2 regions of the Scandinavium sp. M-37 genome follow, and region 1 is predicted to be linked to the other one. Evidence: predicted binding sites of a transcription regulator. Region 1 holds the regulator's gene; the other holds the start of a gene.

Region 1 (7,191 bases):
ACGCCGCCAATGAGGTACGCCAGCAGCACGCTGGGACCGGCCATTTTAATGGCGTCTGCCGAGCCATAAAAAAGACCGGTACCGATTGCCGATCCGAGCGCCATAAAGCGAATGTGACGGGCGGTAAGCCCACGCTTTAGCTTGTTATTGGTTTCCATAAATTCCACTGCCTGTACAAAAAACAAAACCACGGAGCCGATGGCCCCGTGGTTAATTTCAATCCTCGTCCGCTAATTAATGCGCGCTGGAGGTCACCTGACGGCCTGCTGCGCGATCCCATCCCATCGCCAATACGGCGGCGACGATAGTTGGCATCAGCCATGCCAGACCTTGCTCGGCCAGCGGCAGATGCGCGGTCCAGGCTGGCAGAATGTCGGCGAATGCAGAGGCTTTCACACCGTCCAGCAGACCGAACACCAGGCTGATAAACATCGCCGGGGCAATCACGCGGGACGAATTATGCCACCAACCGCGGGTAAAACTTAATACTACCAGTGCGATACAGGGCGGATAAATCGCCGTCAGCACCGGAATTGAAATCTGAATCAAGTGGCTGAGGCCCAAATTGGACACTACCATCGAGAACAGACCCAGGATAAACACCAGTGAACGGTAGGACAGCGGCAGGTATTGGGAGAAGAACTCCGCACAGGCGGTGGTCAGGCCAACCGCGGTAACCATGCAGGCGATGAAAATCAATGCTGCCAGCAGGAAGCTGCCCGCGCCACCAAAGGTGTGCTGCACATACGCATGAAGAATCGCCGCGCCGTTAGCGTTTTGGTCAACCAGGGTCGCACTGTCGGAACCCAGACGGAACAGGGCCAGATACAGCAGGGTCAAACCCACACCCGCCATCAGGCCAGCCCACACGGTATAACGGGTCAGCAGACGCGCTTCGGTCACACCGCGAGAACGCGCGGCGTTAACGATAACGATGCCGAACACCATCGCGCCGAGGGTGTCCATGGTCAGGTAGCCATTCACGAAGCCGTTAGAGAACGGTGCGGTCTGGTAGGCATCCAGCGCATGGCTGATAGAGCCTGCAGGCCACATCAACGCGGCAACAGAAAGCACCACCAGGGCGACAATTTTCAACGGTGCCAGGAAGTTGCCTACGGTATCGAGCAGTTTGCCCGGATAGAGTGACACCAGGATAACCAGTGCGAAATAGATAACGCTGTAGATAAGCAGCGGCAGTGCGCCGTCACCGGTCAGCGGCGCGATACCGACTTCAAACGAAACGGTCGCGGTGCGGGGGGTCGCAAACAGCGGCCCTACCGCCAGATAGCACACCACCGCCAGCAGAATGCCCGCCACTTTGCCGATTGGCGTGCTGAGGCTATCGACCCCGCCACCGACTTTTGCCAGCGCAACGATGGTCAGAACCGGCAGGCCAACGCCCGTAATCAGGAAGCCTAAAGCCGCAGTCCAGACGTGCTCGCCTGCCTGCAAACCGACCATTGGAGGGAAGATAATGTTGCCCGCGCCAACGAACAACGCAAAGGTCATAAAGCCCAACGCGATGATATCGCGTGATTTTAACTGATGGGTCATAAACTCTTTACTGCCTGTGGATGTGGTGTTGAAAGAAAAAAATCGTCGCGCTAATCCTTGCGGAACCGATGCGGAAAAGAACAACTATGGCGAATAATGCAGTGGGAAACACTCCCAACGTTCGCGCGCAAAGAATAGTTATTGGGTTTATCGCGCAAAGGCAGTCAGACTGCGACTGCATGGGGGGCAATTTAAACGCTTATAACGTTTTAAAGCAATAAGGGATCGTGAAACCAGAGGATTATAGCAAGATCGAATTTACTCTCAGCATGATTAACCGGATTTACGAAAAACCTCTGGCCAATCATGCGAACAAAAAAGCAACAGACGTTCGTTAATTGTTCGCCGTCTGGTTAACTGGAAAGTTAAAAAACCGGCTTGCGACGGTCTTTGTCAATTTTTCCTGACATCCCTGCCATCAATCGCTTTTTTTGGCAATTAAACGTTCCGGCAACAGGAAGCTAAAGCGGGTCATTTTGCCGGGGATGCTTTCGATATCGAGGCGACTTTCGTGATGATTGACCGCATGTTTGACGATAGCCAGCCCTAAGCCACTGCCGCCGGTTTGCCGGGAACGGGCTTTATCGACGCGGTAGAAGCGCTCCGTCAGGCGTGGAATGTGTTCCGGCCCGATACCCGGCCCGTTATCTTCCACGCTGAACAGCGCCCCGTGCGGCGCGCGTTGCCAGCGCACACTAATTTCCGTGCCTTCCGGGGTATGGTTTACCGCGTTATACACCAGGTTGGAGATGGCGCTGCGCAGTTGCTCCTCGCTCCCCAGCACCTGCAAGTCGTCTTCAACATCGAAATGCAGAGTATGCTTCTGCTGGCTGAGCGTTTGCGCCTCGCGCTCCACGACCCGTAGCATCATCGGCACATCTATCTTTTCGTTTAGCGCCGCCAGCGGAGCGGCTTCAATACGCGATAAGGTGAGTAGCTGACGCACCAGGCCTTCCATGCGCTGGGTTTGTTCGCGCATAGTGTGCAGCGCTTTTTCACGCGGCGCACCTTCCAGCGTCTGCTCCTGCATCATCTCCAGATAGCCCTGCAACACCGTTAGCGGCGTGCGCAACTCATGGCTGACGTTGGCAAAAAAGTTCCGCCGGGCACCTTCTAACTGGTGCATTTGGGTCACGTCGCGCGCCACTAAAAGGAGCTGTTGTTCGCTGTAGGGCATCACGCGGATTTCCAGATGCCGTCCGGTGTTGAGCACCAGATTGAGCGGTTTGCTGAAATCGCGGGATTTGAGATAGCGGGAAAATTCAGGATAGCGCAGCAGGTTGAGGATATTTTGTCCGTTATCGTCCGGCCAGCGCAGATTCAGCATCTGCTGAGCCAGGCCGTTACACCAGAATATTGCTCCTTCCTCGGTGGTCAGAACCACCGCATCGGGCAGCGATTCCGCCCCGCTACGAAAGCGTTTGATCAGACTACCCAGCTCGCGACGACGCTTTTTATTACGCATCTGCATCTGGTGCAGGCCGTACAGCAACGGTTCCCAACTGCCACTGCCCGGCGGAGGGGTCATGCTGCGGTCGACCCATAACCACCACGACAGACGCAGTAAGTTCCAGAAATGCCAGACCAACAGTCCGGTCACAGCCGCCAGTAAAAACCACGGCAGATACCCGAAAATTGCCCCGAGGATCAGGGCCGGAATACAACAGAGGATCAGCTCAAAAACCAGCCTTTTCCATGACAGCCGTTCAAGCACGGGTCACACTCCAGTCAATTATCAGAAACGGGCTGAAAAACGATAACCCGTGCCGCGAACGGTTTGCACCATCCGGTCGTGACCGCTGTGTTCCAGCGCTTTACGCAGGCGACGGATATGCACATCCACCGTTCTGTCTTCTACATACACGTTGGTGCCCCAGACGTTGTTCAGCAGCTGTTCGCGGCTGTACACGCGTTCCGGATGGGTCATGAAGAAGTGCAGCAGTTTAAACTCGGTCGGCCCCATGTCCAGCGGGTTTTCACCGGTCATGACCCGATGGGAAGATGGGTCGAGGCTCAGACCCTGCATTTCAATCACCTCTTCCACCGCCATTGGTGAGATACGACGCATCACAGCTTTAATACGCGCCACCAGCTCTTTCGGCGAGAAAGGCTTGGTAATGTAATCGTCAGCCCCGGTTTCCAGGCCACGCACCCGGTCTTCTTCTTCGCCGCGCGCGGTCAGCATCACCACCGGGATATCGCGCGTCATCGACTCGCGCTTCAAATGCTTAATAAACTGAATGCCCGATCCCCCCGGTAGCATCCAGTCGAGCAGGACCAAATCAGGCCACGGCTCGTTCAGTTGATTAACCGCACTATCATAATCTTCCGCTTCAACCGGCTGAAAGCCATTTTGCTCCAGGACGAAGCACACCATTTCGCGAATTGGAGCTTCATCTTCAACGACCAGAATACGTCTCGCCATTATTTATCCTGTTTATTAATCATATGCGTATTATTCGGCGTCATTATGCGTCAGATTTATGACAGATTTATGATAGTGGGTTTTAACATTATGACACTGAAAAACTGCTGTCATTGCCCTGTTATCTATATACTGACGCCCACGCTTTTCCGCCACGGGTTTATTATGCGCATCCTTCACACCTCCGACTGGCACCTTGGCCAGAATTTTTACAGCAAAAGCCGCGCTGCAGAGCATCAGGCTTTTCTCGACTGGCTGCTGGAAACGGCACAGGCACAACAGGTGGATGCGATTATCGTGGCGGGCGATATTTTCGATACCGGGTCGCCGCCAAGCTACGCCCGCGAACTGTACAACCGCTTCGTGGTGAAACTGCAGCAAACCGGCTGCCATCTGGTGGTGCTGGCAGGGAACCATGACTCGGTGGCAACGCTGAACGAATCCCGCGATATCCTGGCGTTTCTCAACACCACCGTGGTGGCGGGCAGCGGTATGTCGCCATGCGTACTCAAACGCCGGGACGGCACGCCGGGGGCGATTTTCTGCCCGGTGCCTTTTTTACGTCCGCGGGATGTGATTGTCAGCCAGGCCGGGTCAACGGCAGGCGAAAAGCAGCAGCATTTATTACAGGCAATTACCGATTACTATCAGCAGCAGTATCAGCAGGCCTGTGAAATACGCGGCGAGCGTGAGCTGCCGATTATCGCCAGCGGCCATCTGACCACCGTCGGGGCCAGTAAAAGTGACGCGGTACGTGACATCTATATCGGCACACTCGATGCCTTCCCGGCGCAAAATTTCCCGCCGGTGGATTACATCGCCCTCGGTCATATTCACCGGGCGCAGAAAATTGGCGGCAGCGAGCACATTCGCTACTGCGGTTCGCCAATTTCCCTGAGCTTTGATGAAACCGGGAAAGCCAAAACCGTCAACCTGGTGAGTTTCAGCGCCGGTAAACTGGCCGAGGTGACACCGCTTGAGGTGCCGGTCACGCAACAACTGGCGGTGCTGAAAGGCGATTTCGCCAGCATCAGCGCCCAACTGGAACAGTGGCGCGACGGCGATACCCGAGCCCCGGTGTGGCTGGATATCGAAATCACCAGCGACGAATATCTGCATGACATCCAACGTAAAATTCAGGCCCTGACCGATGAACTTCCGGTCGAGGTGCTGCTGGTGCGCCGCAGCCGCGAACAGCGCGAGCGTATTCTGGCCAACGAACACCTCGAAACCCTGAGCGAGCTAAAAGTAGAAGACGTTTTTGCGCGTCGTCTGGCGCTGGAAACGCTGGAAGAGCCGCAGCAACAGCGCCTGTATCAGCTGTTTAACGAAACGCTGGGCGCGCTTTCCGGGGAGGAACAGCCATGAAAATTTTGAGCCTGCGTCTGAAGAACCTCAACTCATTAAAGGGCGAGTGGAAAATTGATTTCACCGCTGAGCCGTTTGCCAGCAACGGTTTGTTTGCCATTACCGGGCCAACCGGGGCGGGAAAAACCACCCTGCTCGATGCCATCTGTTTGGCGCTGTATCACGAAACGCCGCGCCTGAGCACCCTGTCGCAATCGCAAAACGATCTGATGACCCGCGATACCGCCGAATGCCTGGCGGAAGTGGAGTTTGAAGTCAAAGGCGTGGCGTATCGCGCCTTCTGGAGCCAGAACCGCGCCCGTAACCAGCCGGACGGTAACCTGCAGGCCCCGCGCGTGGAGCTGGCGCGCTGTGACGATGGCAAGATCCTCGCTGAAAAAGTGAAGGACAAACTGGATCTCACCGCCTCGCTGACCGGGCTAGACTATGGCCGTTTCACCCGCTCGATGATGCTGTCTCAGGGGCAGTTTGCCGCCTTCCTCAACGCCAAACCGAAAGAGCGCGCCGAGCTACTGGAAGAGCTGACCGGCACCGAAATTTACGGTCAGATTTCGGCCAGGGTGTTTGAGAAGCATAAGGAAGCCAAAATCGCGCTGGAAAAATTACAGGCGCAGGCGTCCGGTATGATTTTGCTGAATGACGAGCAACAGCAGGCGTTGCAGCAACGTTTGCAGGCACTTACTGACGAAGAAAAGCAGCAGCAAACCGAGCAGCTTCGCACACAACTCTTGCAGCAGTGGCTCAGCCGGGAAACAGAGTTAGCTGAAGCGCAGGCGCGCTCGCAGTCGGCCCTGACGGCAGCCCAGGCGGCGCTGAACACCGCCCAGCCGCAGCTCGCCACGCTGGCACAGGCCCAGCCCGCCGACAGATTGCGCCCGCTATGGGTCCGTCTTCAGGACAGCCAAACCGCACTGACGCAAACGCATCAGCAATCGGAAGAAGTAAATACTCGCTTACAGAGCCAGCTGGCGCTACGTGGGCGTTTGCGCCTCAGCGCCGAGCGGCAGCATCAGCAGTTGTCCGCCAGCCAGAAAACCCTCACCGACTGGCTTACCGCCCATGAACATCATCGCCACTGGCAGCGCGAGCTGACCGGCTGGCGAGCGGCCTTTAGTCAGCAGGCCCGCGAGACGGCACAATTACAGACCGTTATCCAACGCGAAAACGAGGTTACGCGCCAGCTCAACGCCCTACCGCCGACCACGCTTACCCTCGATGAGCCCGCCGTGGCGACCGCGCTGGAACAGCACAGCGCCGCCCGCCCGCTACGACAGCAGTTGAACGTCCTGCAAAGCCAATTCCAGCCACTGAAAAAGCGCCGCGAACAGCTGCAAACGCTGTTAATCCAGCGTCAGCAGGAACGGGAAAAAGGCGAAGCCGAACTGGCCAGCCGCCGCCAGCAATACAAAGAAAAACTGCAGCAGTTCAACGACGTCAGAACGCTGTGCGAGCAAGAGAAAATCATTGCGAAGCTCACCGATGAACGCGCCCGTTTACAACCCGGCGCACCTTGCCCACTTTGCGGTTCGGCTGAACATCCGGCGATTGCCGAGTATCAGGCCTTAAAGCCAGGCGTAAACGAAGCCCGCCGCGATGCGCTTGAAAAAGAGGTCAAACAGATTGGCGAAGCCGGGGCCAGCCTGAAAGGCCAGCTCGACGCGCTGGTTAAGCAGCAGCAGGCCGAACAAAGCGAGCTGCAGTCGGTAGCCGAACAGGAGCAAGCGCTCACCTCCCAGTGGCAAACCACGGTGGCTGGTTTGCAGATTGCCCTCACGCCGGAAGATGACATCGCGGCCTGGCTGAGCGAGCAGGAAAACTACGAACAGCAGCTGTATCAGCACAGC
Region 2 (7,191 bases), on a different contig from region 1:
ATCTGGCTGTCCGAGGATTATCAGAAGCGTTACAACGTGAATTATTCCTGCCTGAAAGAGCATGCAAAAGCGAACCACTATTCGCAGGATAATCTGTTCTCAACCATGCTAGGCTTGGCGGGAGTGGACACCAGGGAATATCAGACCAGCGACGATATTATTGCGCCATGCAGAGGAGCGAATTAAATGAAAGTGCTGGTGGTTGAAGATGACGCATTATTATTGCAGGGATTGATCCTTGCGATGCAAAGTGAAGGTTACGTCTGCGATGGCGTCACCACGGCACATGAGGCGGCTCTGTGCCTTGCCAACGGGCATTACGGCCTAATGGTGCTTGACCTCGGCTTACCGGACGAAGACGGCTTACATTTCCTGGCCCGCCTTCGCCGGGAGAAAATCAGCCTGCCGGTGCTGATCCTCACCGCGCGTGACACCGTGCTGGACAGGATCACCGGGCTTGATACCGGGGCCGATGACTATCTGGTTAAGCCATTTGCGTTGGAAGAGCTTAACGCCCGTGTGCGCGCCCTGCTGCGTCGGCACAATAATCAGGGCGACAACGAAATCAGCATTGGTGATTTGTGCCTCAATGTGACGCGCCGTCTGGTTTCTCGCGGTGACACGCAGCTCGATTTGACACCGAAAGAGTACGCCCTGCTCTCGCGCCTGATGGCCAAAGCGGGCAGCCCGGTACATCGCGAAGTGCTGTACAACGATATCTATAGCTGGGACAACGAGCCGTCGACCAACACCCTCGAGGTTCACATTCATAACCTGCGTGACAAAATCGGCAAATCGCGGATCCGCACGGTGCGCGGTTTTGGTTATATGCTGGTGAAGACCAGTGAGGATGCATAAATGAGTCTGCCGTTTCTGCGTAACGTGCAGTGGACCATGCGCCGTCAGCTGCTGCTGACAATCGCCGCCATTCTGCTGGTGTGTCAGGTGATCAGCGTGTTCTGGCTGTGGCACGAAAGCCAGGAGCAAATTCAGCTGCTGGTACAAAGTGCCATTGACGGGAACAACAACCGCAAACACATTGAACACGAAGTACGTGAAGCCGTCGCCAGCCTGCTGGTGCCGAGTATGCTGATTATCGGTCTGGCGCTGTGGATTTCCCTGCAGGCCGTCAAGCGTATTACCCGTCCGCTGTGGGAGTTACAGCAAGAGCTTAACAGCCGCACCCCGGATAATCTGAAGCCTATCGACCTGCCAAAATCGGTCAGCGAAGTGGATGCCGTCACCTCTGCCATCAATCAACTGGTCGAACGCCTTAATCAGACGTTAGAGCGTGAACGCCTGTTTACCGCCGATGTGGCGCATGAGCTGCGTACCCCGCTCTCCGGGCTGCGTCTGCATCTTGAGCTGATGGCGAAATCCAACCGCGTGATGGTTGACCCACTGTTACAACGTCTGGATCAGATGACGCAGAGTATTTCGCAGCTCTTGCAGCTGGCGCGCGTCGGCCAGTCATTTTCAGCGGGAAGCTATCAGCGCGTGCCGCTGGTCGTCGAAGTGGTAGAGCCGATTCAGGACGAGCTGGAAGCGATGCTCAGCCAGCGCGGACAAACCTTAGCCTTGCCTGTCGGTAAGCAAGAGGTCACGGTGTCAGGAGATGCCACGCTGCTGCAGGTGTTATTGCGCAATCTGGTGGAAAACGCCCATCGCTATAGCCCGGAGAATTCGACGATTACGGTCACGATTGATGCCGGGATGATGGCGGTAGAAGATGAAGGGCCTGGGATTGATGAAGCTAAAAGTGGCGAACTCAGTAAAGCGTTCGTACGAATGGACAGCCGCTACGGCGGTATTGGTCTGGGTTTAAGCATTGTGACCCGCATCGCACAGCTGCACGACGCGCAGTTCTTTTTGCACAACCGTCAACCCGGACCGGGCGTGAAAGCGTGGGTTAAATTTCCACGCCGTTCACGTTGATTAGAATGTCAGGATCCACTGGTGGAAGAAGCCAACCACAATCAGGAAGGAAACCAGTACGGTCAGCGTGGTGAAGAAATTGTCTTTTTGCATGGCACTGTCCTCATTAAACTGAAGACAGTGTCGTCGATAAAGATTAACGCAACATTAAGACGCGGCGATAAACAGATCGCGCAGCTGATGCAGGCGGTCGCGCACTTCGGCGGCTTCTTCAAACTCGAGATTTTGCGCGTGCTTCATCATCTGCGCTTCGAGTTCGCTGATTTTCTGCTGCAACGCTTTCGGCGTCAGCGCCAGTTCTGCCGCCTCAGTCTGAGCAGCCGTTTTCGATTTGCCGCGACCTTTACCGCGCGTTTTCGCCAGACTCTCGCCCAACGACAGAATATCGACCACCTTCTTGTTCAGGCCCTGCGGCACGATGCCGTTTTCCAGGTTGTACTGCTCCTGCTTCTCACGACGACGCTCGGTTTCACCCATCGCTTTCGCCATTGAGTTGGTGATTCTGTCGGCGTAGAGAATTGCCTTGCCGTTGATGTTACGCGCCGCACGACCGATGGTCTGGATAAGCGAACGTTCAGAACGCAGGAAGCCTTCTTTATCGGCGTCCAGAATCGCCACCAGCGACACTTCCGGCATATCAAGACCTTCCCTTAACAGGTTGATCCCCACCAGCACGTCAAACTCGCCAAGGCGCAAATCACGGATGATCTCCATCCGCTCGACGGTGTCGATATCCGAGTGCAGGTAGCGCACGCGTTCGCCGTGTTCTTCCAGATATTCGGTCAGGTCTTCGGCCATGCGTTTGGTAAGCGTAGTGACCAGCACGCGCTCATTAATCGCTACGCGCAGACGAATTTCTGACAGCAGGTCATCCACCTGGGTGCCGACCGGGCGCACTTCAATAACAGGGTCCAGCAGACCGGTAGGACGCACCACCTGATCGACAACTTCATCGCCGGATTTTTCCAGCTCGTAATTACCCGGTGTCGCCGATACGTAGATAGTTTGCGGCGCCAGGGCTTCAAATTCTTCAAACTTCAGTGGACGGTTGTCCAGCGCCGACGGCAGGCGGAAACCATACTCCACCAGGGTCTCTTTACGCGCGCGGTCGCCCCGGTACATGCCGCCAATCTGTGGCACGGTAACGTGGGATTCGTCGATCACCAACAGGCCATCGGCGGGCAGATAATCAAACAGCGTCGGCGGTGGCTCGCCCGGCCCACGCCCGGAGAGATAGCGCGAGTAGTTTTCAATGCCCGAGCAGTAACCCAGCTCGTTCATCATCTCGAGGTCGAACTGGGTACGCTGCGAGATACGCTGCTCTTCCAGCAGTTTGTTGTTTTCCAGCAGCACCTTTCGGCGGTCTGCCAGCTCAACTTTGATCTCTTCCATTGCCTGCACAATGCGTTCGCGCGGCGTAACGTAGTGCGTTTTCGGGTAGACGGTAAAGCGCTGGAGGGTGGATTCCAGCTGCCCGGTCAGCGGATCAAACAGCGACAGCCGTTCAACCTCTTCGTCAAACAGTTCGACGCGCAGCGCAATGTCGTCAGATTCGGCCGGGAAAATGTCGATAACTTCCCCGCGCACGCGGAATGTCCCGCGCTGGAATGCCTGATCGTTGCGGGTGTACTGCAACTCTGCCAGACGACGCAGAATCGAACGCTGATCGATAATCATGCCCACCGTCAGGTGCAGCATCATCTTCAAATACAGATCAGGGTCGCCCAGACCGTAAATGGCAGACACCGAGGCCACTACGATCACGTCGCGGCGCTCAAGCATCGCTTTGGTCGCTGACAGACGCATCTGCTCAATGTGTTCGTTCACCGATGCATCTTTTTCGATAAAGGTATCCGAGCTGGGAACGTAGGCTTCCGGCTGGTAGTAGTCGTAATAGGAGACGAAAAACTCGACCGCGTTATCGGGGAAGAACTCTTTCATTTCGCCGTACAGCTGCGCGGCGAGAGTTTTATTCGGGGCCAGCAGCATGGTCGGGCGCTGGAGGTCGGCAATCACGTTGGCGATAGTAAACGTTTTCCCTGAGCCCGTTACCCCGAGCAGCGTTTGATGCGCCAGACCATCTTCCAGCCCCTCTTCCAGGCGACGGATGGCCTCGGGCTGGTCGCCTGAGGGACGGAAAGCAGAATGCATTTTGAACGGTTTACTCATGAACGACAACCTGATGAAGGGAAACGGGCGGACGATTAATTCTACTCGTCGCACCAAAATTTGCCAATAAAAAACACTGGATATAAAAACAGTAACGCATTAGGGTATTTGTGTTAGCGCTGTCATCTGCGATCAACTGCGGTGAAAATTTCCGCTGTGACGAGATAAAACACCGGGCGGATCGGGTTATCCCCAGAACATTGTCGTATTTAACATTTGTCAATAAGGGTGATGAATCTTTTATGGCAGCCGGTGACACTTTTCTTACAGGCATTGCTTTTATTAAACACATTGATAAATAAAGGAAATATCGAAAAGCCGCGTTTCGCATCAATTTGGGTGCAGGCCGCGTCTTCTCTAGCCTATCGCAAGTTTTCTAACTCTCATGCACATGGTTATCCACAGGAATAGTGGATAAGTGTCTGCAGCCCAACTCCCCTGCCACTCGCGCAACACGAATCGAGCCCCTCAAAGTCATCGCGAAAAATTTTTTATCGCTATTTTTTGTCTTTAATCATGCAAAACGCCCGCTGTTGCGCAACGAGATGGCGCTCACAAAACCAGCGTTATCACTGCACCATCAGCCGACACCCTCTTTCATTCACAGCACTGACAAAGTGCAACGGCACGGTTAAAAACGCGAACCACTCCCCTCTTTTTTAGGTAGAAATCCGAAATATGCGGTCATTGCGCAAAGCCTTTTCTGTTCTGGCAAGGGATTTGCAAAACCCTAAGCCACAACGTAAGGAGATGCCGATGTTGAGTCTACGCGCAGTGAATCACTATTACGGAAATCAGCATATTCTGTGGGATCTCAATCTCGACCTTGCCCCCGGGAAGTGTACCTGCGTGCTCGGTCTACCGGGCATGGGAAAGACCACGCTGGTGAACTGTATTGCGGGCTTTCAGGCTATCGAGAGCGGCACCATGTTCTGGCAAGAGGCCAGCGGGCCGCCGCGCGACCTGCTTACCCTTTCCCCACCGCTGCGCGCGGCGATGGGTATCGGCTATGTGCCGCAGGATAAGCGGATTTTCTCGCAGATGACGGTGGAAGAGAATCTACAGATAGCGATGCGAGCGGGCCACGAAGGCACCGGCGCGGTAGGCAGTGATATTTTTGACCTGATGCCGGAGCTGTATCCGCTGCGTCAGGTCAAGGGGGCGGCGATGTCCGACGATGACCAGTATCAGCTGGCGCTTGCCAGCGCGTTGGTTACCCGGCCCAAACTGCTGATCCTCGACGAACCGACGCGCGGGATGGGGCTCGGGTTTATGCACAAGCTGGGCGAATGCCTGCTACGTCTCAATCGCGACCTGGGGCTAACGGTGCTGCTCGCCGAACAGCACCTGCCGTTTATTCGTCGGGTGGCGGATACCTTCTGCCTGCTGCATCGCGGGCGTAACGTCGCGCAGGGCACGGTAAATCAGCTTGATACCCGGCTGCTGGAGCAATTTATGTCCCCGGACGAAGCGCCGTAAGGTCGAGATACTGTCCCGGCTCTGCGGCCTCTGGCCCCTGTTCCAGATAAGGAATTTCTCCCAGCAACGGCGCGGGTAGCATCCGCGTCAGGGTCGCCAGGTATTCGGCGTGACGTTTACCCGGCGGGATAACGTCATTGGCAATCCAGCCCGCGAGGTGCAATCCGGCCTGCTGCACCGCCTGCGCGGTCAGCAGCGCATGGTTGATACAGCCGAGCTTCACGCCCACCACCAGGATCACCGGCAAGCGCTCGGTTTGCACCCAATCGGCAAAGGTATACGAGGCTGATAACGGCGTAAACCAACCCCCCGCCCCTTCGACCAGCACCCACTCCGCTTTCTGCGACAGCGCCTGCAGCCCTTCGGAAAGCGTACGCGCCTCTATGGGTCGACCTTCATCTGCGCTAATGATATGCGGGGAGGTCGGTTCCGCAAAGGTGTAGGGATTAACCTCAGCGTAGCTCAGCGCCACCGCGCTATGACGTTGCAGCGCCAGCGCGTCGGTGTTGCGCAACCCATCGGCGGTCATTTCGCTACCCGATGCCACCGGTTTATAGCCTGCGCTGCGATAGCCCGCGCGGTTTGCTGCCTGCAAAAGTGCGCAACTGGCAACGGTTTTACCGACTTCGGTGTCGGTGCCAGTAACAAAATAACGTTCAGTCACGACGTATTACTCCGGTAAAAATATGGTACGTCAGGGCGCAACGCCCCTGTTGTTTCGGCCACGCCAACTGAATTTGCTGCAAATGGCTGCGGGTCAGGGTGTACGCCGCCCGGCCCTGATGCAGATGCGTGGCGCCAATGCCTTTCAGCGAGCGCATCGCGCTCAGGGCATCGTCAAAGGTCAGGCAGAAAGTGTGCGTATGATGCTGGCAGCGATAACCCGCCAGGGCGGCAACAATCTCGGTCTGAGTTAAAAAACGATTGGCATGCGGCTGGCGGTCGATGGGCTGCCATGCCTGATGCAGTTCCGGCAGCGAATCCGCCACCAGAGTGCTAAACGCCACCCGCCCCCCCGGACGCACCACGCGGTACAGTTCGCTCAGCGCCGTCGGCAGCGAGTCACACCACTGCACCGCGAGGTTGCTCCAGGCCAGGTCGTACTGCTCATCAGCCAGCGGCATGGCTTCAATATCCGCCTGAACATAGTGTTGCGCCGAATGCTGGTACAACGCCTGGTCCAGCATTTGCGAGGAGAGATCCAGTGCCGTGACCTGGCTTCCCACGTCTGTCCAGTAGCGACTCATACTCCCCGGCCCACAGCCCGCATCCAGCACCCGGTTGAACGCCCGTCCGGGAAGCTGTGCCAGCAAGGCCGCGGCGCTCTGGCGCTGGAGTTCATCGTGTTGCTGATAGTGACTGGCGGCCCGGCCAAACGCGGCCGCAATCGCTGATTTATTAACGGGCGGCATCCAACACCTCCAGTAACTGGTCGATATCCTGCGGCTGATGGGCGGCAGTCAGAGTCACCCTCAGACGCGCCGTCCCCGCTGGCACCGTCGGTGGGCGGATAGCCGTCAGCCAACAGCCCTGCTCGCGCAGACTTTCCGCCAACCGTAATGCCCGGGTATTTTCACCGACGATCACTGGCTGAATGGCGCTGTTCGA

Evidence for each region. Region 1 encodes PhoB, which activates phosphate uptake and scavenging genes when phosphate is short. Its sites were predicted from a motif close to CTGTCATAAAACTGNCNNAT; they were not measured.
Region 2: uvrB (excinuclease ABC subunit UvrB) is a predicted target of PhoB. The motif match lies at 4,355-4,374, and genes of this name have one in related genera.

What each region holds. Positions count from the first base shown of each region.
Region 1 is NZ_JBIGIN010000014.1:20,728-27,918, reverse strand. Features, by position in the region: gene proY (proline-specific permease ProY) at 1-158, opposite strand, end outside; gene brnQ (branched-chain amino acid transporter carrier protein BrnQ) at 235-1,554, opposite strand; gene phoR (phosphate regulon sensor histidine kinase PhoR) at 1,973-3,268, opposite strand; gene phoB (phosphate response regulator transcription factor PhoB) at 3,290-3,979, opposite strand; gene sbcD (exonuclease subunit SbcD) at 4,145-5,347, shown strand; gene sbcC (exonuclease subunit SbcC) at 5,344-7,191, shown strand, end outside.
Region 2 is NZ_JBIGIN010000007.1:17,312-24,502, forward strand. Features, by position in the region: gene eptA (phosphoethanolamine transferase EptA) at 1-186, shown strand, start outside; gene pmrA (two-component system response regulator PmrA) at 187-858, shown strand; gene pmrB (two-component system sensor histidine kinase PmrB) at 859-1,935, shown strand; gene uvrB (excinuclease ABC subunit UvrB) at 2,083-4,104, opposite strand; gene ACG0Z5_RS07260 (ABC transporter ATP-binding protein) at 4,861-5,583, shown strand; gene bioD (dethiobiotin synthase) at 5,558-6,247, opposite strand; gene bioC (malonyl-ACP O-methyltransferase BioC) at 6,240-6,995, opposite strand; gene bioF (8-amino-7-oxononanoate synthase) at 6,982-7,191, opposite strand, start outside.